DNA from 4 places in the Streptomyces sp. Pv4-95 genome. Region 3 is predicted to be linked to each of the others. Evidence: riboswitches for the same ligand, from Rfam matches in the RefSeq annotation. Region 3 holds a riboswitch; each other region holds the start of a gene.

Region 1 (5,279 bases), 1.3 Mb from region 3:
TACGGAAGAGAAGGAGCAGACATGCTGCGACCGACGGCCCGCTATGTCCTTCCGGAGTTCACCGAACGCACCTCCGCCGGAACCCGCACCCTCGACCCGTACTCCAAGCTGCTCGACGAACGCATCGTCTTCCTGGGCACTCCGGTCGACGACGCCTCCGCCAACGACGTCATGGCGCAGTTGATGCATCTCGAACACGCCGCGCCGGAGCAGGACATCTCGCTCTACATCAACTCCCCCGGCGGCTCCTTCACCGCGATGACCGCCATCTACGACACGATGCAGTTCGTCTCCTGCGACATCGAGACCGTGTGCCTGGGGCAGGCCGCCTCCGCCGCCGCGGTATTGCTTGCCGCCGGCGCCCCCGGCAAGCGTCTGGCGCTGCCCGGCGCCCGGGTGCTGATCCATCAGCCGGCGTTCAGCGAGCCGGTCCAGGGGCAGGCGACCGACCTCCGGATCCAGGCGGATGAACTGCTGCGCACCCGCGACCTGCTGGAGGAGATGCTGGCGCGGCACACCGGGCAGCCGCGGACGCGGATCGCCGCGGACATCGAACGCGACAAGATCTTCGACGCCCCGGCCGCCGTGGAATACGGCCTGATCGACGCCCTCACCCGCAACCGCAAGCAGTCGTCCGCCCCTCTCGGCGCACGGTGAGCGGTCGTGCTCCCACCCGAACTCCCTCCACTGCCCGCGCTGACACGGGCCGAGGGTGAACTGATCGACCGGTACCTGGAGGTCGTGGACCTGCTGGGCCGCATCAACCCGGCGCGCGGCGACTCCACCTACAGCGGCCTGCGCGCCGCCCAGGCGCTGGTCGGCAAGAGCGCCGAACTGCGGGACGCGCTCACCCTGATGCACCAGCGCGGGGAGAGCGAACTGCATCAGGAGACGCTCACCCGGGCGCTGCGCGTCCTGGACGGCGAGCGACGCGCACGACTCGTCACCGTGCCGCCGCCACCCCCTTCTTGACGCGAACGGCCCCTCTTCCGGCGTTCGCAGCTCCCCCCTCCGACGACGGCCGGGCCCTCCTGTGACGTGTGCAGGACGCCGTCGGCGCGACACGTGCCGGTCTCGGCTCGCACGTACGGCTCAGCGTCGACACCTCTCGCGGGGAGGCGACGAATTGCGCCGGGCACCGCCTCCTTGCAGCGGCGCTCGGCGCTTTCCCCTGGTCCCGCCCCTGCCGGCCGCCACGACACTCCCGACAAACACACCTAAATAACCATTTAGCCGGTATGTGGCGAATGTCACATACGGCATTTTCAACTCGGAATTCTGCCGGTGGATGCGTGACGATCCCTTCGACGACAAGACCCCGCCACAGTGACGGGGCGGTTCGGGCGGGCGCCTAATCCTGCCGCCGTCCGGATGTCCGGTCGACGCTGCTTGGATCGGCAGGAGCGGAGGACCCGAGCACGACGGGGTCCCGGCCATCACGGCCGCGGATCCCTTGGGGTGAAGCCGTACGCACGGCCGGGCATCTTCGCCTGCCCGAACCCGACAGGTCTTCCTTCGCAGGCGGCTGACGAAGGGTTGCGCATGAACATGCGCAGGAATGGATCGAACCTGCCGGTACGTGCCGGCATCATCTGCGCCCTTGCTCTGATCACCGTCGGAGGAACGACGCTGGTACCAGGAGCGGCCGAGGACGCCGCGGCCGCGCAACGCTCCACAAAAGCGTTGCGCGTCGCCGCCTCGAAGCAGGGGTCCCCCTACCAGTACGGCGCTCAAGGTCCCTACCGCTTCGACTGCTCGGGCCTGACGCGCTATTCGTTCAAGCGTGCGGGCAAGGCCCTGCCCCGTACCGCCGCGGAGCAGTACCGCCACACCGAGCGGGTCCCCGCGGGCGTCCGCAGAACCGGTGACCTGGTCTTCTTCCACTCCTCACGGGGCATCTACCACGTCGGCATCTACGCGGGCCGCGGCAGGATCTGGCACGCCCCCAAGGCAGGGGCCGTGGTACGGCTGGAGAAGATCTGGAGCCGCGCCGTCCGGTATGGGCGGGTGGGCTGACCTCGGCCGATACACGACAGAGGGTCAACTGTCGATGGCCGACGGGCAGGTGATCGGCTGATGCGCCGTCAGGCGGCCAGCGCCACCTCGACGAGCAGGATGCCGCCCAACGCGGTCAGCAGCGCTCCCGTGGCGACCTCCAGGGCGCGCGTCACCCGCGGACGGCGCAGCCAGCTGCCGAGGCGGTCGACGAGCAGTGCCACGGCCGGGAACCACACCAGCGCGAGGCCGACGACCATGGTCGCGAGCAGCAGGGTGCGGGGCAGGGCCGGTTCGCCCGCGGGAACGAACTGCGGGAGCAGGCTGAGGAACAGCACGGGCGCCTTCGGATTGAGGGCGTTCGTCAGGAAGCCCTGGCGCAGGCTGCGCACGGTGCCGGGGCGGGCAGCCGTGCCCCGGGCTGCCTCCTCGGTCGCAGCCGGGTCCGCCGAAGCGCCCGCCTCGCCTGCCCCGGCGGGACGGCGGAAGGCCGCCACGAGCGCGCGGGCACCCAGATAGAGCAGGTAGCCGCCGCCGAGGAGCTGAACGGACTCGAAGAGCGCGGGAACGGCGACGAGCACCGCCGCGAGTCCGGCCACCGCGAGCGTGGTGTGCACCAGCAGCCCGCCCGCGACTCCGACCGCGGTCGCCACCCCCGCCCGGCGCGAGGCGAGTGCGTTGCGCACCACGACCGCGAAGTCCGCGCCCGGCATGGCGACCATGCCCGCGGCGACGCCGGTGAAGGTGATCAGCTGTCCGTCCATGGTGCCAGCTTCACCCGTCCGGGCCTTTAATAGGTATTGGCAATCTTCTCTGCCTGCCTTAAGAGGTTCTTTATGTACGACCCGACGCGGCTGGCCGCGCTGGTGGCGGTGGCGGAAGCCGGTTCGATCACCGGGGCGGCCGCCCGCCTCGGCTACACCGCGCCCGCTCTCTCCCAGCAGCTCGCCAAGCTGGAGCGGGAGGCGGGTGCGGCGCTGCTGGTGCGCCACCACCGCGGGGCGCGGCTGACCGCGGCCGGCGAGCTGCTGCTCGTACGGGCCCGGCGGGTGCTCGACGAGCTGGATCTGGCGCGGCACGAGCTGGCCCGGCTGACGGGGCTTTCCGGCGGCCGACTGCGGATCGGCACGTTCATGACGGCGGGCACGCATCTGCTGCCGCCCGCGCTCAGCTCCTTCCGGCGCGCCCACCCCGATGTGGAGCTGAGCGTCACGGAGTATCTGCCGCCCCAGGGGATGGCGGCGGTGGCGCTCGGCGAGGTGGATCTGGCGCTGACGCACGCGTATGTGCCGGGCGATCCGATGCCGGCGCCGGACGGCGTGAGCCTGGAGCCGCTGCTGACCGAGGAGCTGGTGCTCGTCACCGCGCCCGGCCATGCGCTGTCGTCCGCCACCGGGCGGCTGCCGCTGGCCGAGCTGGCCGGGCAGCCGCTGGTCAGCATGGCGCCGGCCAACCCCAACCGGCGCGGGGTCGAGGCGGCTCTGTTGGCGGCCGGGGCGAGCGTCGCGGTGCGCTGCGAGTCGCCCAGCTATGCGGTGGTGTGCGCGCTGGTGAGCGCGGGCCTGGGGGTCGCGGTGGTGCCGGAGATGATGGCGGCCGGTTCGGTGACTCCGCTGGGGGTCCGCCGGCTGGAGCCCGCCGACCTGCGGCGCACGATCTCGGCGGCCTACCGGACCGGCGGCGGCGCACCGGCCGCGGACACCCTGCGGGCGTTGCTGCGCGGGGCCTTCACCCGGCATTCGGGGGCTCCCGCGCAGGCCGCGCCGCCGTCCTGAGGGGATGGCTCCTCAGGCGACGGCGACCGTCCACGGCATGCTGATCCACACGGTCTTGCCGCCGGATTCGGTGGGCACGACCGTGAGCCTGCCGCCCGCCTCCGCGGCGAGGTAGCGGATGATGACCAAGCCGCGGCCGTTGTCCTGCTGTACCGCGGCCGGCAGACGGCGCGGCCGGCGAGGATGACTGTCGGTGACACCGACGCGCAGTCGTTCGTCGCGGTCCAGCCGCATCTCGACGGTGAACGTCGGCGACTGGCCGAAGGTGTGCTGAACGGCGTTGGTCGCCAGTTCGGAGACGATCAGGCGGACGGAGTCGGCGATCACCGCGTCGGCGGGGACTCCCCATCCGGCGAGCACTTCCAGGACGAATCCGCGGGCGGCGGTGACCGAGGCCGGGTCGCTCGGCAGGGTCAGTGAGGATTCCTGGTGGTCTGCCATGCGCGACGCCGTCCTTCTTCCCACCGAGGCCCGGCTCCGGCGCACCGGCCGGGGAGCCGGGATGCCCACCGGGATACCGATGGGCCTCGGGCTGCTGCTTGCGACAGCCTGCCATCCGCCATGGGGTGCAGTGGGCGATCCACCAAGATCTGGATATATCTGTCGCTCGAAGCAGTGAACTCTGCTAAGTGAGAACGTATTTGAGCGACATGACGGGGCTTCAGCACACCCTCTTCCGCCCCCCCCCGGGCGGTCGCCGACCAGCGACGGAGCCGGCAGCACCCGCCGCGCTCGCACGCCGGACCGCCGCGCGGGGGAAGGTGGCACCGTGGGGCGGTTCACCTCGCCACGGCGCTTCGGGCCCGGTCCTCGCTCAGGCGACCGGAGCGGTCGCCACGATCGTGTCGACCGCCCTGGTGATCTGTGCGTCCGTCAGGTCGCCACGGGCGGTGAGCCGGAGGCGGGAGATCCCGTCGGGCACGGACGGCGGGCGGAAGCAGCCGACCGCGAGTCCGGCCGCGCGGCAGTCCGCCGCCCACCGGACCGCCAGTTCCGGCGAAGGAGCCCGTACGGAGACCACCGCGGCGTCCGGCCGTACGGCCGCGAGCCCGGCCGCGGTGAGCCGTCCGTGCAGCTCCGCGGCGACCTGCCCGGCGCGGGCGGCGCGGCCCGGCTCGCGGCGCAGCAGCTGCAGTGCGGCGAGGGCGCCGCCGACTGCCGCCGGTGCCAGTCCGGTGTCGAAGATGAACGACCGGGCGGTGTTGACCAGATGCTCGATGACCCGGGCGGGGCCGAGGACCGCGCCGCCCTGGGAGCCGAGCGACTTGGAGAGCGTCACCGTGGCGACCACATCGGCGTCGCCCGCGAGCCCGGCGGCGGCCGCCGCGCCCCGGCCGCCCTCGCCCAGCACTCCCAGTCCGTGCGCGTCGTCGACGAGAAGACCGGCGCCGTACGTCCGGCATGCCTCCGCGAGCCCCGGCAGCGGTGCGGCGTCGCCGTCGACGGAGAACACCGAGTCGGTGATCGCCAGGGCCCTGCCGTCGTGGCCGGCCAGGGCGGCCCGAACGG
Region 2 (5,279 bases), 1.1 Mb from region 3:
TCGGCCGGGAGGCCGGCAAGTCGGTCCGCGGCCGTGGCCGCCGGCGGCCGGTGAAGCGGTCGGCGCTGCTGACCGTCGCCGTCCCCTCGGTCGCCGCCATGGGGGTGTGCGCCGTGGCCGCCGCGTCCGTCAGCGGTTTCACGGGCGACGACAAGGAAGAGGCGACCGCGCAGGCCGCGCCGGACACCGGCGGCATCAAACCGGCCCTCGCCAACAGCAAGCTCGACACCCAGCTCGAAGGGCTCAGCAGGGGCGCCGACGACTTCCGCGACCGGGCCAGCCGTACCCAGGAGCGGATCGACCTCAAGGAGCGCCAGGCGCTGGAGCGCAAGCGCGCCGCGGAGGAGGCGGCCCGCAAGGAGGCCGCCCGTCCCAAGTTCCTGCTGCCGGTCAAGCAGCACGGACTGAGCGCGCTCTACGGCCAGGCCGGCGTCAACTGGATGTCCGTGCACAGCGGCATCGACTTCCCGGTCAGCTACGGCACCTCCGTCATGGCCGCGACCGACGGCACCGTCCGCACCCAGTGGAACTCCGCGTACGGCAACATGGCGATCGTGACGGCACCCGACGGCACCGAGACCTGGTACTGCCACCTCAGCAGCACCAAGATCCGCTCCGGTTCGGTCAAGGCCGGTGACCAGATCGCCTACTCGGGCAACTCCGGCAACTCCACCGGGCCGCATCTGCACTTCGAGGTGCGCCCCGGCGGCGGCGAGGCGGTCGACCCGCTGCCGTGGCTGCGCAGCCACGGCCTCGACCCCAACTGACCGGATCCCGGCCCGTCGAAGGGGCCGAGGGCGATGCCCCCGGCCCGACGACTCCGCCGTCCCCCGCGCCGGCTACAGCTTCTGCACCGGCGCGTACCGCAGCAGCAGCCGCTTCGGCTTCTCGCCGCCGAAATCGATCGTCGCCTCGGCGTTGTCGCCGCTGCCCTTGACGCCCACGACCGTGCCGAGCCCGAAGCTGTCGTGGGTGACGCGGTCGCCGATGGTCAGCGCGACGACCGTGCGGTCCTTCGACCGGCGGGTCGCGAAGCCGCTCGGGCCCTTCGCCCGCGCCGACGACGACAGCGCGGAGCCGATGCCGCTCCCGAAGCCGCCGCCCGACGAGAGTCCGCCCATGGAAGCGGACGGCGTCGCGGGCCCGGTCCGCTTCCATTCGACGTGGTCGTCCGGGATCTCCTCCAGGAAGCGGGAGGCGGGGTTGTACGACGGCTGGCCCCAGGCGCTGCGCATCGTCGAGCGGGTGAGGTAGAGCCGCTCACGGGCGCGGGTGATGCCCACGTACGCCAGCCGGCGCTCCTCCTCCAGCTCCTTGGTCTGGCCCAGCGAGCGCATGTGCGGGAAGACGCCGTCCTCCATGCCGGTGAGGAAGACCACCGGGAATTCCAGGCCCTTGGCGGTGTGCAGGGTCATGAGGGTGATGACGCCGCTGCCGTCCTCGTCCTCGTCCGGGATCTGGTCGGAGTCGGCGACCAGCGCGACCTGCTCCAGGAAGTCGGAGAGGGTGCCGGGGTTCTCCTCGCCGCGGTCCTGCTCGAACTCCAGGGCCACCGCGGCGAGTTCCTGGAGGTTCTCGATCCGGGTCTCGTCCTGCGGGTCGGTGGAGGCCTGGAGTTCGGCGAGGTAGCCCGTGCGCTCCAGGACGGCCTCCAGGACGGTCGCCGGGCCCGCACCGGACTCGACGATGGTGCGCAGCTCCTCCATGAGGACGTTGAACCGCCGGACGGCGTTGGCGGAGCGGGCGGCCATGCCGTACGCCTCGTCGACCCGGCGCAGCGCCTGCGGGAAGGTGATCTTCTCGCGCAGGGACAGGGCGTCGATCATCGCCTCGGCGCGGTCGCCGATGCCGCGCTTGGGGACGTTCAGAATGCGGCGCAGCGGGACGGTGTCCTCGGGGTTGGCGAGCACCCGCAGATACGCGAGGACGTCGCGGACCTCCTTGCGCTCGTAGAAGCGCACGCCGCCGACGACCTTGTAGGGCAGCCCCACCCGGATGAAGATCTCTTCGAAGACACGGGACTGGGCGTTGGTGCGGTAGAAGACCGCGACGTCGCCGGCCTTGGCGTCGCCCGCGTCGGTGAGCCGGTCGATCTCGTCGGCGACGAACTGGGCCTCGTCGTGCTCGGTGTCGGCGACATAGCCGGTGATCTTGGGGCCGGCTCCGGCGTCCGTCCAGAGGTTCTTGGGACGGCGGTTCTCGTTGCGCTCGATGACGGCGTTGGCGGCGCTGAGGATCGTCTGGCTGGAGCGGTAGTTCTGCTCCAGCAGGATCGTCGTGGCGTCCGGGTAGTCCTCCTCGAACTGGAGGATGTTGCGGATCGTGGCGCCGCGGAAGGCGTAGATGGACTGGTCGGCGTCGCCGACGACGCACAGCTCGCCGGCTTCCTCCGCGGGGCCGACCAGTTCGCGTACGAGGGTGTACTGGGCGTGGTTGGTGTCCTGGTACTCGTCGACGAGCACGTGCCGGAAGCGGCGGCGGTAGTGGTCGGCGACATCCGGGAAGGCCTGGAGGAGATTGACCGTCGTCATGATGATGTCGTCGAAGTCGAGGGCGTTGGCCTCGCGCAGGCGTGCTTGGTACATCGAGTACGCCTCGGCGACGGACTTCTCGAAACCGTCGGCGGCCTGCTGGGCGAAGGTCTCCTCGTCGACGAGCTCGTTCTTGAGGTTGGAGACCTTGGCGCTGAAGGACTTGGGCGGGAAGCGCTTGGGGTCGAGATCGAGGTCCCGGCACACCAGCGCCATCAGCCGCTTGGAGTCGGCCGCGTCGTAGATCGAGAAGGAGGACGTGAAGCCCAGCTTCTTGCTCTCCCGGCGCAGGATGCGGACGCAGGCGCTGTGGAAGGTGGAGACCCACATCGCGTGGGCGCGCGGGCCGACCAGTTCCTCGACGCGCTCCTTCATCTCGCCCGCGGCCTTGTTGGTGAAGGTGATGGCGAGGATCTGACCAGGGTGCACACCGCGGGCGCCGAGCAGATGCGCGATGCGGTGCGTCAGGACGCGGGTCTTGCCGGAACCCGCGCCCGCGACGATCAGCAGCGGCCCGCCGGTGTGCGCCACGGCGGCCTTCTGCTGTTCGTTGAGCCCCTCCAGGAGGGCGTCCGGATCGACCGCGGGGCGGGCGGCGCCGTCGCGGTAGTAGCGGTCGCGCCCCGGGCCGATGGCGTGCGGGATCCCGCCGGGCACGTCGAAGCGGCCACCGAACAGGTCGGCGGGGATCTCCTCCTGTGCGGGACCGTCCTCGTCCTCGGGAGGCGGCGGGGGCTCCTCGCCCTTCGGGCCGAGGTCCGCCAGGAAGCTGTCGTCAAAGAGGCTGCTCATCGCCCACCGAGTCTAGGCGGCCCCACTGACAGCCCGCCCCGGAGTATCGGATAGTGGGTCCGAATCGGCCGGAGTGGCGCCGGAGGAGACCGGGGAGCGGCTGAACGGGAGCCGTCCAGGGTGTCGTGCAGGGGGCCGGCGGGGCCGCGGGGAGTCGAAATCGGGAGCCGGCGGGCGACGAGGGCGACGCCGGTCGTCGACGCGGGGCGCCTCGGCCCACTTCGTCACCGTCGTGCACCGGATCGTCACACCCCGGAGCCGTGGCGCGGGCCCCCGCCACCACCACGAACCCGACATCTGCCGCAAGTACGCCTGGCACACATTCAGGTCACGAAAAGGTTTCGGGCAAATCGAACATCAGCCTTCACAGGAGCCACACGAGTTGGCTACCGTGCTCGCTCGGGCAGCCCGCATCCCCGCAGACGACAGCGTCAGCACGGGCCGCCTCCGCCGAGTCCGGCCCTGCCACGAAGGCACCCGGAGCCGGGGACCCACCAGCACCACCGGGGTGAATCGATCGGCGCGGCCGCCGGAGGCGGACGCGACGACCGTAGGGCAAGCCTTCCGTCAGCGACACCCGCCCGAACCCGACAGCTAACCCGGTAGGCGGTCCACGGAAGGAGTCGCCGGCCTTGGCGTCGCATCGCAAGCCGCGCACCCGCGTGCTCAGTTCGCCCGGAAGCCGCCGCACGGCGGCCGGGCTCACCACCGCCGCCCTCGCCTCGGTCACGCTGCTCTCGCAGTCCGCCGACGCGGCGCCCCGGGCGCCCAAGCCCACCATCGAAGAGGTCAAGCAGAAGGTCGACGGCCTCTACCGCCAGGCCGAGGTCGCCACCCAGAAGTACAACGCCGCCAAGGAGAAGGCGGAGGGGCAGCGCGAAACCGTCGACAAGCTCCTGGACGCCGCCGCCAAGCGCGCGGAGCGGATGAACGAGTCCCGGCGCACGCTGGGCACGTTCGCGTCGGCCCAGTACCGCACCGGCGGCATGAACCCGACCGCGCAGCTGATGCTCGCGAAGGACCCGCAGCAGTTCGTCGACCGCAGCCACCTCATGGAGCGGCTGACCGGCCGGCAGAAGCAGGCGGTCACCGACTACCAGGAGCAGCAGGCCGAGGCCACCCGGCAGCGCGCGGAGGCGACCCGCAGTCTGGAGCGGCTGCAGGAGTCCCAGACGTCACTGAAGGAGTCCAAGCAGTCGGTCCAGGGCAAGCTGGCCGAGGCCCGGCAGCTGCTGTCCCGGCTGACCGCCCAGGAGAAGGCGCGGCTGGCCGAGCTGGAGCGCAAGCGGGAGGCCGCGGCCCAGCGCAAGGCCGAGGAGCTGGCGCGCAAGCAGGCGGAAGAGGAGCGCCGGCAGCGCGAGGAGCAGAAGCAGCCCGGCGACGGCGCCTCGGACGGCTCGACCGGCGGCGGCAGCGACACCGGCGGTTCGTACTCGACCAAGGCCGACAAGGCGCTCGCCTTCGCCCGCGCGCAGATGGGCAAGCCGTACGTCTGGGGCGCGACCGGCCCCACGTCCTACGACTGCTCGGGGCTGACCCAGGCGGCATGGAAGGCGGCCGGGGTCGACCTGCCGCGCACGACCTGGGACCAGGTGAAGGTGGGCGAGCGGGTGGCCACCAAGGACCTTCAGCCCGGTGACCTGGTGTTCTTCTACGACGACATCAGCCACGTCGGGATGTACATAGGCGGCGGCAAGATGATCCACGCACCGAAGCCGGGCGCCAACGTCCGCGAGGAGTCGATCTACTACATGCCCATCTACGGGAGCGTCCGCCCGGCATAGCGCCGGCGCCGCTCCGCCAAGGCCACCCCCCACGGCCACCCCCCACATGCCACCGCGCGGTCACCGCCCCGGAAGTCCGAACCGGACTCCGGAGGTGGGGACCGCGCGGTGAGCCGTCTGCAGGGCCTTCCGCAAGGCCGTCCGCAGGGCCTCGTCCGGACGACGCCGTGAG
Region 3 (5,279 bases):
AGGGCTCCGCCCAGGTGAAGGGCAACGGTCACTTCGAGCTCGTCCAGGGCGCGGGCGGCTCGCTGAACGGCACCACGAGCTTCGAGCGCACCAACTACTTCGAGACCATGCCCGCCCACGAGCTGGAGCTCGCGCTCTGGCTGGAGGCGGACCGGATGGGCTCGCTGCTCACCGCGCTCGACGACGAGTCGCTGGAGAACCAGCGCGACGTCGTGAAGAACGAGCGCCGCCAGCGCTACGACAACGTCCCCTACGGCACGGCCTTCGAGAAGCTGACGGCCATGGCGTACCCGGAGGGCCACCCCTACCACCACACGCCCATCGGCTCGATGGCCGACCTGGACGCGGCCTCCCTGGAGGACGCGCGCGCCTTCTTCCGTACGTACTACGCGCCCAACAACGCCGTCCTGTCGATCGTCGGCGACATCGACCCGGCGCAGACCCTGGCCTGGGTGGAGAGGTACTTCGGCTCGATCCCGGGGCACGACGGCAAGCAGCCGCCGCGGGACGGCTCGTTGCCCGAGACCCTCGGCGGCGAGCTGCGCGAGGTCGTCGAGGAGGAGGTCCCCGCCCGCGCGCTGATGGCGGCCTACCGGCTGCCGCACGACGGCACCCGCGAGGCGGACGCCGCGGACCTCGCGCTCACCGTCCTGGGCGGCGGCGAGTCCTCCCGCCTCTACAACCGCCTGGTGCGCCGTGACCGCAGTGCCGTCGCGGCCGGCTTCGGTCTGCTGCGGCTGGCCGGCGCGCCGTCGCTCGGCTGGCTGGACGTCAAGACGTCCGGTGGGGTGGAGGTCCCGGACATCGAGCGTGCGGTCGACGAGGAGCTGGCCCGGTTCGCCGCCGAGGGGCCGACCCCCGAGGAGATGGAGCGTGCGCAGGCTCAGTTGGAGCGCGAGTGGCTGGACCGCCTCGCGACGGTCAGCGGCCGCGCCGACGAACTCTGCCGGTTCGCCGTCCTGTTCGGCGACCCGCAGCTCGCGCTGACCGCCGTGCAGCGCGTCCTGGAGATCACCCCGCAGGAAGTACAGGCGGTGGCCAAGGCCCGGCTGCGTCCCGACAACCGCGCGGTGCTCGTCTACGAGCCCACCGAGCCGGCCGACGCGGCCGCCGAGACCGCTGAGAACGACGACGAGGAGGCGGCCCAGTGAGCGATGCCGTGACCAGCGCAGATTCCGCCATGACCAGCATGGAGTTCCACCCCAGGCCGCAGGGTGGCGCGCCCCGGCCGTGGGCCTTCCCGGCACCGGACCGCGGCCAACTGCCCAACGGGCTCACCCTGCTGACCAGCCACCGCCCCGGCCAGCAGGTCGTCGCCGTCGAGATCAACCTCGTCGCGCCCCTGGAGGCCGAGCCCGAGGGCCTGGACGGCGTCGCCACGATCATGGCCCGCGCGCTGTCCGAGGGCACCGACAAGCACGACGCCGAGGAGTTCGCGGCCGAGCTGGAGCGCTGCGGCGCCACCATGGACGCGCACGCCGACCACCCCGGTCTGCGGGTCTCCCTCGAAGTGCCGGCGTCGCGGCTGGACCACGCCCTCGGCCTGCTCGCCGACGCACTGCGCGCGCCCGCCTTCCCGGACAGCGAGATCGAGCGGCTGGTGCGCAACCGCCTCGACGAGATCCCGCACGAGCTCGCCAACCCCGCGCGGCGGGCCGCGATGGCCCTGTCCAAGGAACTGTTCCCGTCGGCCTCCCGGATGTCGCGGCCCCGGCAGGGCACCGAGGAGACCGTCGAGCGGATCGACGCCGCGGCCGTTCGCGCCTTCTACGCGGCGCATGTACGGCCCGCGACGGCCACCGCCGTCATCGTCGGTGACTTCACCGGCATCGACCTGGACGCGTCGCTCGCCGGCACCCTCGGCGCCTGGACCGGCTCGACCGCCGAGCCGGTGAAGGCCTCGCCGATCACCGCGGACGACACCGGCCGAGTGGTGATCGTGGACCGCCCCGGCGCCGTCCAGACGCAGCTGCTCATCGGCCGCATCGGTGCCGACCGGCACGACCGGGTCTGGCCCGCGCAGGTCCTCGGCACGTACTGCCTGGGCGGCACCCTCACCTCCCGCCTGGACCGCGTCCTGCGCGAGGAGAAGGGCTACACCTACGGGGTGCGCGCGTTCGGCCAGGTGCTGCGCTCCACCGCGGACGGCAGCGGCGCCGCGATGCTCGCCATCAGCGGCTCGGTCGACACCGCCTCCACCGGCCCGGCGCTCGAGGACCTGTGGAAGGTGCTCCGCACCGTGGCGGCGGAGGGACTCACGGACGCCGAGCGTGACGTCGCCGTGCAGAACCTCGTCGGGGTCGCGCCGCTGAAGTACGAGACGGCCGCCGCCGTGGCGGGCACCCTCGCCGACCAGGTCGAGCAGCACCTCCCGGACGACTTCCAGGCGCAGCTGTACGCGCGGCTTGCCGAGACCGGCACGGTCGAGGCGACCGCCGCGGTGGTGAACGCCTTCCCCGGGGACCGGCTGGTGACGATCCTGGTGGGCGACGCGGCGCAGATCGCCGAGCCCGTCAAGGCGCTGGGCATCGGCGAGGTGAAGGTCGTCGGCGGCTGACCTGCCGTTGGTGACACCGCGGCGGTCCGGCGGGGGCCGGTGACCGTCGCTCAAATCGCAGGAAAAGGGATCCCGTGACGCTCGCCCGTCACGGGATCTCCTTTATGTCCGGATTATTGTGGCTGGTTGCGTGGTGCCCCTGTGGCGTGCCGCACAAAGTGCCGGTTCTGTTTGCCGATTGAAAGATGTCCCGTTTAGCGTCAGTCCGGCTGTTCGTCAGAAGTACGCCGCAACCGTGGCACCGGACAGTCATCGCCGAGTCCCCGTACGGCGCGAGCCAGGGGAGCCGGGGACCCACATGTCCCCTGGGGTGAATCGGATCCCTCCTCGGAGGGGGCCGTAGGAGACCTTCCTGCTCCGAACCCGTCAGCTAACCCGGTAGGCGAGAAGGAAGGAAAGGACAAGCCAGCACATGGCGTTCACCCGTGCCACCGGGAAGCATCGTGGTGCGAGCCGCGCTGCTCGCACGACCCGCAAAATCGCCGGCATAGCCACCCTCACCGCCACCGGCGTCGTCGCCTCCGTGGCCTCGCCCGCGCTGGCCGCCACGGACGCGGCCGCCACCCAGGACACCGGTCTGCGGCAGGCCGTCGTCGCCGGCGACGAACTCGCCGGCCGCATCGCCGCCCAGGCGGACGCCCAGCAGGCGGCCGCCGAGGCCGCCGCAGCCAAGGCCAAGGCCGAGGCCCTCGCCGCGAAGGTGGCCAAGGAGGCCAAGCAGCGCGCCGAGGAAGCCAAGAAGAAGGCCGAGGCGAAGGCCAAGGCGGAGCGCGAGGCCAAGGAGCGCGCCGCGCGCGAGGCGGAGCGTAAGCGCCTCAACGCCTTTGTCGCGCCCGTCGAGGGCTCCTACGTCTCCACCCCGTACAAGGCCACCAGTGGCCTGTGGTCCTCCGGCAGCCACTCCGGCATCGACTTCCACGCCGCCTCAGGCAGCTCCGTGCACGCCGTGGGCCGGGGCACCGTCGTCGAGGCCGGCTGGGGCGGCGCGTACGGCAACAACATCGTGATCAAGATGAACGACGGTACGTACACCCAGTACGGCCACCTGTCGTCGCTGGGCGTCTCGGTCGGCCAGACCGTCACCCCCGGCCAGCAGATCGGCCTCTCCGGCGCCACCGGCAACGTCACCGGGCCGCACCTGCACTTCGAGGCCCGCACCGGCCCGGACTACGGCTCGGACATCGACCCGATCGCCTACCTCCGCGGCCACGGCGTCAACGTCTGACGCGTACGGCACCGCAGCCTCTCCGAAGCCCCGGCCCCGGCCGGGGCTTCGGCGTTATCGGGACACCTTGGCCACCGGATATGCCGATGGCCAAAAAATATCCATGAATACCCGAAGCCCGTCGGAAAATCCGTCCCGGTCGAATAGAGTCACGGAAATGTCGCCGATCGGCGGCGTTTCCTGGGGATTGCGGCGGAGGCACGGGACGATGCGAGGCCATATTTCCGCGCAGGCGGTATGCACGGCGATTCGCGACGACATCGTCTCCGGCGTGCTCGCGCCGGGGAGCAGGCTGATCGAGGACATCCTGGCGGCCCGTTACGGCGTGTCCAGGGTCCCCGTCCGGGAGGCGCTGCGGACCTTGCAGTCCGAGGGGTTCGTCACCACCCGCCATCATGCGGGCGCCTGTGTCGCCGAGCCGACCGAGCAGGAAGCCGCCGATCTGCTGGACATCCGCGCCCTGTTGGAGCCCATGGGCGCCGCCCGCGCGGCCACCCGCCGCAGCCCCGCCCATCTCAAGGTGCTGCGTGGCCTCGTGCGGCTGGGCCGGGAGCGCGCACGCCACGGCCACCCCGCGGACCTGCGCCAACTGGACGGCTGGTTCCACGAAACCCTGGCCCAGGCGGCCGGTAGCCCCAGTCTGACGGCGCTGCTCACCCAGCTGCGGCGGAAGATCGAGTGGATGTACGTCGTCGAACTGCCCGCCCGGGTCGCCGAGTCGTGGGACGAACACGGCGCGGTGCTGGACGCCGTCGCCCGGGGCGACGCCGAGCGCGCCCGCGCCCTGATGGCCGCTCATATCGAGCGGTCCCTGCCGGTGCACCGGCTGCGGAGGGCCGGCGCGGCCGAGGTGAGGAAGCCGAAACAGCCCGTCAACACGGCGCGCGCCCGCCATTAACAAAGGCCCCGTATACAAAGAAGGCGTGCAATACATTGCACGCGGGGAGGGCGGTGGCCGCTAATTCGGCACGCTTTCTCCTGGCCGGGCCCGGAATTCGGTGAACCGGATATTCGGCATGCCCGCGGAGTGGTGCTGATTTCTTGGGGCAATGGCTCGGAGCAGTGCGCGGCGCTGATTATCCCGCGCCATTTTTCTGCCGGGTCTGCCGGAGCAGCAACCCAGGATTTTGCGAAACGTCCCGCTGTGCCTGGAGACCTGGGCTTCCGTCGGAGGCTCCGTGGCTTCCGCCGGCCCGGCGTGCCCCGGCAGCGAAACCGGCCCCGGCAGCGGACGGCCCCGGAGACGGAGCGCCCCGGCAACGAAAACGGCCCCGCCGTGGCGACCGTCGGCCGGTCGTCACGGCGGGGCCGCGGACACTGGGGTCCCGAGGACTCAGACGGTCTCGGGGAGCTCCTCGAGACCGTCCGCGACGAGCTTGGCCAGGCGGTCGAGCGCGGCGTCGGCGCCTTCGGCGTCGGAGGCCAGCACGATCTCCTCGCCACCCTCGGCGCCGAGGCCCAGGACCGCGAGCATGGAGGCGGCGTTGACCGGGTTGC
Region 4 (5,279 bases), 2.2 Mb from region 3:
TTGAAGTGTTGCCCTTCGTGTACACCTGGTGGTGTACCGAACGTAACGGGGTTTGCTGCTCTCGCCTTCGCCATGCGCGAATGATGCCAACTCTGCGATCACTGCATGCCTTACGTGACCAGACTGTGGTGTCTCACACAGGCCGCCGAGTCCAGATGATCGGAATACCGCCTCCGTTTCCGCATGGACACGGGCGTAGCCTCCGGGGAGTTGTCTCTCATCTGGAGGTTCATGCGATGTCCCGCGTACCGACAAGTGTGGTGGCTGGAACTGGTCTTGTGGCTGGCTACGCCGTCGCGCGTTGGACCAAGAAGCGGCCGCTTGGTGGGGTGGCGCTGGCTGCGGCCGGCGCCGTGGCGGCGCGGGAGTGGCAGCGGAAGGCCGGTGGGGCGACGGCTGCGGCGTTGAGTGGGGCTTATGTGGCCGCGTTTGCCGGGTCGCATCCGTTGGCGAAGAAGATCGGGGCGTGGCCCTCTGTGTTCACAGTGGCCGGTGGGGTCGCGCTCGCCTCGTGGGTGACGGTCGATCGACGGAAGTAGCGGAAGTAGAAGTAGACGAACCAGCGGACGCCCCGGCGTAGGAGCAGGGCCTCCCCCACGGTCTGGGCACGGGCTGCACGCATTGAGGGCGGCCGCGCACCCACGCGCTGCCGCCCTCAGTGATGGTGCCGGAAGGGATGGCCCTCAGGCCGATGCCTCTGTGAGGAGGGTCAGGTCTTCGTCGGTCAGGGTGAGTTCGCCGACCGCGAGGAGTGCCGGGAGCTGGGCCACCGTGCGGGCGCTGGCGATCGGGGCCGCGATGGTGGGGCGGGTGGCGAGCCAGGCGAGGGCGACGGTGGCGATCTCGGCCTCGTGGGCGACCGCGACGGTGTCGAGGGCCTGGAGGACACGGCGGCCCCGGTCGGTCGTCAGGTGCTTGGCGGCGCCTTCGGCGCGGGCACTGTCGACGCTCGCGCCGGGGCGGTACTTGCCGGTCAGGAAGCCCGAGGCGAGGGCGTAGTACGGGACCGCGGACAGGCCGTTGCGGGCGGCGACGTCGGCGAGTTCGCCCTCGTAGGTCTCGCGGGAGACAAGGTTGTAGTGCGGCTGCAGGGCGACGTAGCGGGCCAGGCCCTCGCTCGTGGAGAAGGCCAGGGACTCCTCCAGGCGCCGCGCGGAGATGTTGGACGCGGCGATCTCGCGGACCTTGCCGGCCCGTACGAGGTCGTCGAGCGCGGTCAGGAACTCCGAGACCTCGACCGACTCATCGTCGTAGTGGGTGTAGTAGAGGTCGATGTAGTCGGTGCGCAGGCGGGTCAGGGACTCGTCGACGGCGCCCTTGATGGTGGCGGCGGACAGGCCCTTGTGGTCGGGGTGGGCGCCGACCTTGGTGGCGATGACGACGTCCTCGCGGTTGCCGCGGGCGGCCAGCCAGTTGCCGATCACGGTCTCGGACTCGCCGCCCTTGTTGCCCGGCACCCAGGCCGAGTAGACGTCTGCGGTGTCGATGAAGTTGCCGCCGCCCGCCACGTACGCGTCGAGCACGGCGAAGGACTCGGCTTCGTCCGCCGTCCAGCCGAAGACATTGCCGCCGAGGGACAGAGGGGAGACGGAGAGCGAGCCGAGGGTCTTGTGTGTCGCGGTCATGCGTGGTTGCAGCGTCGGTTCGGAAGGGAAAATTCCCCCGCCGAGCCCGAACCTCGTCCCCGCCCCTCAGGACGCGGCCTCCAGCACAACGGCTCGCGCGGCTGCCGGGGCGAACCCTCCACCGGATCGCGCCCCCGCTGCCGCCTCACGCGCCTCTCAGACACTCACCCCGTGGTCGCGCAGCCACGTCATCGGGTCGATGGGGTCGCCGGCGTCCGGGCGGACCTCCAGGTGGAGGTGCGGGCCGGTGACGTTGCCGGTGGCGCCGACGCGGCCGATGACGTCACCGGCCTTGACCTCGCCGGAGGTCTTCACCATGGACGACAGGTGGCAGAACCAGAGTTCGGTGCCGTCGTCCATGGTCAGGACGATGCGGTAGCCGTACGAGCCGGCCCAGCCGGCCTGGGTGATGGTGCCGGAGTGCACGGCCTTGACGAGAGTGCCGGTCGGTGCGGCGAAGTCCTGACCGGTGTGGTCGGCGGACCAGCGGTCGCCGGCCTGCCCGAAGCTCGCGGTGAGGGTGTACGAGGAGACGGGGGCGATGAAGCTCCGCGCCAGCTTGGCGAGGCGCTCGGCCTCCGCCTTCTCGCGGGCGGCCTCCGCCGCCTCGCGCTTGGCCTCCAGCTCCGCGGCCTTCTTGGCCTCGGCAGCCTTCTCGGCCACCTTCTGGTGCTCGGCCGCGGCCTCCTCGGCCTTCTCGATGGCCGCGTCTTGGGCGGCATCGCGCGCCTGCTGCTCACCGGCGCCCTGCTGGGCATCGGCCTGCTGCAGGATGCGGTTGCGCAGCGTCTCGCCCGCGTCCTTGCCCTGGGAGGCGAGGGGGGCGCCGGCGACCGCGGAGTCCGCGCCGCCCGCTGCCGATGCGGCGGAATCGGAGCTCTGGTCGGCGTCGGAGTCGGATATGAGGCCGCCGATGCCGGGGAGCGACTTGGCGTCCGGCAGCTTCTCGGCGAGGTCGTCGGCCATGCCGCCGACGTCCGGCATCGAGATCGGGACCGGCGGCCGGCCCTCGGCCGTGGCCATCCCGCCGGCACCGACCGCGGCGATCACGCCGACGCCCAGGACGGTGCTGCTGCGGGCGAGTCCGCCGCCGCGCTGTCTGGCCACCCGGTGCTTGCCGCGGACGGGGCGGATGGACTCCTCGGTGGGATTCCACTCCTCCCACTCCCCGTCGCCGTCACGGTCGGCGGCGGGGAATCCGAATCCGGAGTCCCGCCCGTCGAGGTGACCTCGGTGTTCAGGGAATCTCTGGCCACCGAAGGCCGCTGGGCCGTCAGGGGAACCCGGGTCGTCGAGGGGGCCGGGCCCGTCGAAGACACTCCGGTCGTCGAGGTCGTAGGCGGACGGAACCTCGGGGGCAGGCCTGTTGGACGCCACGGGGGCGCACTCCTTTCCTTCCTTCTCGCCTACCGGGTTAGCTGACGGGTTCGGAGCAGGAAGGTCTCCTACGGGCACCCTCTGACGAGGGCGTCCGATTCACCCCAAGGTGGTGGTTCCCCGGTTCCCTTGGTGCAGTTCGGTGCGGTTCGGTGCGCCTTCGGCAGACTCGGCAGGGCCGGTGCGTTCCGCGGCTCCGGCCGACGGCTTCGGGGCTTCGGCGCGACTCGGGGCTCTTCGGTGCGCCGGAGCAGGCCGTGCGGCCGGCCGGTGCGAGATGCGGTGGCGGCGTGCGCGACGTGCAGAAGGTGCGTGAAGTGCGGGAGTTACGTGAAGTTCGAAGCGAGGGTGGAGATACGGAGGGTGCGGCATTGCCGGGAGTGCTGGAGGTACGGGAGTGCGTGAAGTGCGCTTACGGGATTCGGCGTCGGCGCGCGGTGCCGCCACTTGCGACGGCTGGGACGACCGCGCTGCGTTATCGGACAGTAATAGAGATGGCCACTGAATTCCAAGCGTTCCCGGGAATCCGTATGTGCTCCGTAGGAGCTTTGGCGTGGACTTTTTCACCCACGAGCGCCCCAATCCGGGCGAGTTGACCAACCGGCTCCAAACGATCTCCCGACGATCGTGCGCCAGTCGTTATGCGGAGGGGTGCCCGACCATCACGGAGCGTGAGAGCAGTAACGTCGGATCATGGTCGTCAACGTCGTCAACAGCGCGCAGACAGTGGCCGATCGGTACCGGGAGTTCTCCTGGCAGCAGGCGCGGGGGCAGTCCGACGCCCACGAGGAGCTGACCGCGCGGATCAGTCAGGACGCCGAGTTCTGCGACGTGCTCGCGGGGTCGCTGCCCGCGGGGAACAAGCAGCAGCCCAATCTCCTCCTCGCCGCCGTCCGCTATCTCGACGGTCCGCACGCCGAACAGGGCCCGCACGGTGAGGCCGCGTACGGACGCTGGCGGGAGTGGACGATCCGGCACTGGGACGAGGTCCGCGCCGTGATCATGCAGCGCGCCACCCAGACCAACGAGCCCGCCCGCTGCGCCACCCTGCTCCCGCTGCTCGCCCGGCTGCCGCAGCCGCTGGCACTGCTCGAGGTCGGCACGTCGGCCGGGCTGTGCCTGCACCCCGACCGCTACCGCTACCGCTACGAGGGCGGCGCCGAGGGAGGCGGCCACGGCACCCAGGAAGTGGGCGCCCCGGGCAGCCCGGTGACGTTCACGTGCCGCACGAGCCGGGCGACTCCCCCGCCGGCGGACGCGCCGCCCGCGCCCACCGCGCTGCCGGAGGTCGTCTGGCGCGCGGGCATCGATCTGGACCCGCTTGACCCGGTCACCCGGCCCGACGACCACCGCTGGCTGCAGGCCCTGGTCTGGCCCGGGCAGCGGGCGCGCGCGGACCGGCTCGCGGCCGCCGTCGAAGCGGTACGGGACGCGCCCCGGCCCACGCTCGTCCGCGGGGATCTCGTCGACGAGCTGCCGGCGCTGGCCGCGGCGGCCCCGCGGGAGGCGACGCTGGTCATCTTCCACAGCGTCGCTCTGATGTATCTGCCGCCGGCCCGCCGTGCGGAGTTCGCCCGGCTCGTACGGTCCGTCCTGGCCGAGCGGGGCGGTCCAGGGCACTGGATCTCCAACGAGCACCACACCGAGCTGCCCTGGATCACCGACCCGGCGCACGATGCCCTGCCGCCCGAGTACGCGCATCTGCTGACCCTGTCGCTGGACGAACAACCGGTCGCCCTCACCGGCCCGCACGGACAGATCCTGCACTGGCTCCGGGAACCCGTCCTCGGGGCGCGATGACGGCCCTGGCCGGACGCGCCGGAGGCGGAGCCGCCGCCTATACCCCCAGCGGCCGCTGCAGCGCGAGCAGCGCCATGTCGTCGGCGGGCGCCCCTCCCGTGTGCCGCGCGACGTCCTTCACCAGCAGGTCGAGGAGGTCCGCCGGGCCGTTGAAATGGCGGCCGCGCAACTTGGCCGACGGGTCGTAGAACCGGTTGGCCAGGTTGCGGGCCTCGGTCACCCCGTCGGTGAACAGCAGCAGCAGCGAACCGGCCGGGAAGAACGTCTCGTCCGCCCGGTCCGGCCACCCCGCCACCTCGCTCATCCCCAGCGGCAGCGCCGGCGTCGAAGGGGCCAGTTCCAGCAGGCCGCCGTCCGGGGCGAGCAGCAGCGGGGGCGGGTGGCCGCGGTTGAGGACGCGCAGCACGGCGTGCTCCTTGGAGGGAACCTCCGCCAGGACGGCCGTGGTGAACCCCTCGAACTGGTCCAGCCCGTCGC

The links. A riboswitch is a leader RNA that binds a small molecule or an ion and turns the genes downstream of it on or off. The one in region 3 is predicted to bind cyclic di-AMP.
Region 1: it holds a riboswitch for cyclic di-AMP, as region 3 does, so the genes downstream of both, QOM21_RS04175 (C40 family peptidase) here and QOM21_RS09960 (M23 family metallopeptidase) in region 3, are expected to answer to the same signal.
Region 2: it holds a riboswitch for cyclic di-AMP, as region 3 does, so the genes downstream of both, QOM21_RS14730 (NlpC/P60 family protein) here and QOM21_RS09960 (M23 family metallopeptidase) in region 3, are expected to answer to the same signal.
Region 4: it holds a riboswitch for cyclic di-AMP, as region 3 does, so the genes downstream of both, QOM21_RS19320 (M23 family metallopeptidase) here and QOM21_RS09960 (M23 family metallopeptidase) in region 3, are expected to answer to the same signal.

Annotation. Positions count from the first base shown of each region.
Region 1 covers NZ_CP127172.1:891,155-896,433, forward strand. The annotation lists gene QOM21_RS04165 (ATP-dependent Clp protease proteolytic subunit) at 22-657, shown strand; gene QOM21_RS04170 (hypothetical protein) at 664-972, shown strand; cyclic di-AMP (ydaO/yuaA leader) riboswitch at 1,374-1,539, shown strand; gene QOM21_RS04175 (C40 family peptidase) at 1,543-2,016, shown strand; gene QOM21_RS04180 (LysE family translocator) at 2,085-2,759, opposite strand; gene QOM21_RS04185 (LysR family transcriptional regulator) at 2,832-3,770, shown strand; gene QOM21_RS04190 (ATP-binding protein) at 3,783-4,211, opposite strand; gene QOM21_RS04195 (8-amino-7-oxononanoate synthase) at 4,585-5,279, opposite strand, start outside.
Region 2 covers NZ_CP127172.1:3,361,810-3,367,088, forward strand. The annotation lists gene QOM21_RS14720 (peptidoglycan DD-metalloendopeptidase family protein) at 1-767, shown strand, start outside; gene pcrA (DNA helicase PcrA) at 840-3,323, opposite strand; cyclic di-AMP (ydaO/yuaA leader) riboswitch at 3,762-3,948, shown strand; gene QOM21_RS14730 (NlpC/P60 family protein) at 3,956-5,107, shown strand.
Region 3 covers NZ_CP127172.1:2,239,415-2,244,693, reverse strand. The annotation lists gene QOM21_RS09970 (M16 family metallopeptidase) at 1-1,151, shown strand, start outside; gene QOM21_RS09965 (M16 family metallopeptidase) at 1,181-2,557, shown strand; cyclic di-AMP (ydaO/yuaA leader) riboswitch at 2,801-2,957, shown strand; gene QOM21_RS09960 (M23 family metallopeptidase) at 2,970-3,782, shown strand; gene QOM21_RS09955 (GntR family transcriptional regulator) at 3,991-4,680, shown strand; gene QOM21_RS09950 (HPr family phosphocarrier protein) at 5,116-5,279, opposite strand, start outside.
Region 4 covers NZ_CP127172.1:4,408,525-4,413,803, reverse strand. The annotation lists gene QOM21_RS19335 (YDG/SRA domain-containing protein) at 1-74, opposite strand, end outside; gene QOM21_RS19330 (hypothetical protein) at 237-539, shown strand; gene QOM21_RS19325 (aldo/keto reductase) at 684-1,625, opposite strand; gene QOM21_RS19320 (M23 family metallopeptidase) at 1,782-3,002, opposite strand; cyclic di-AMP (ydaO/yuaA leader) riboswitch at 3,014-3,157, opposite strand; gene QOM21_RS19315 (DUF2332 family protein) at 3,696-4,802, shown strand; gene QOM21_RS19310 (PP2C family protein-serine/threonine phosphatase) at 4,840-5,279, opposite strand, start outside.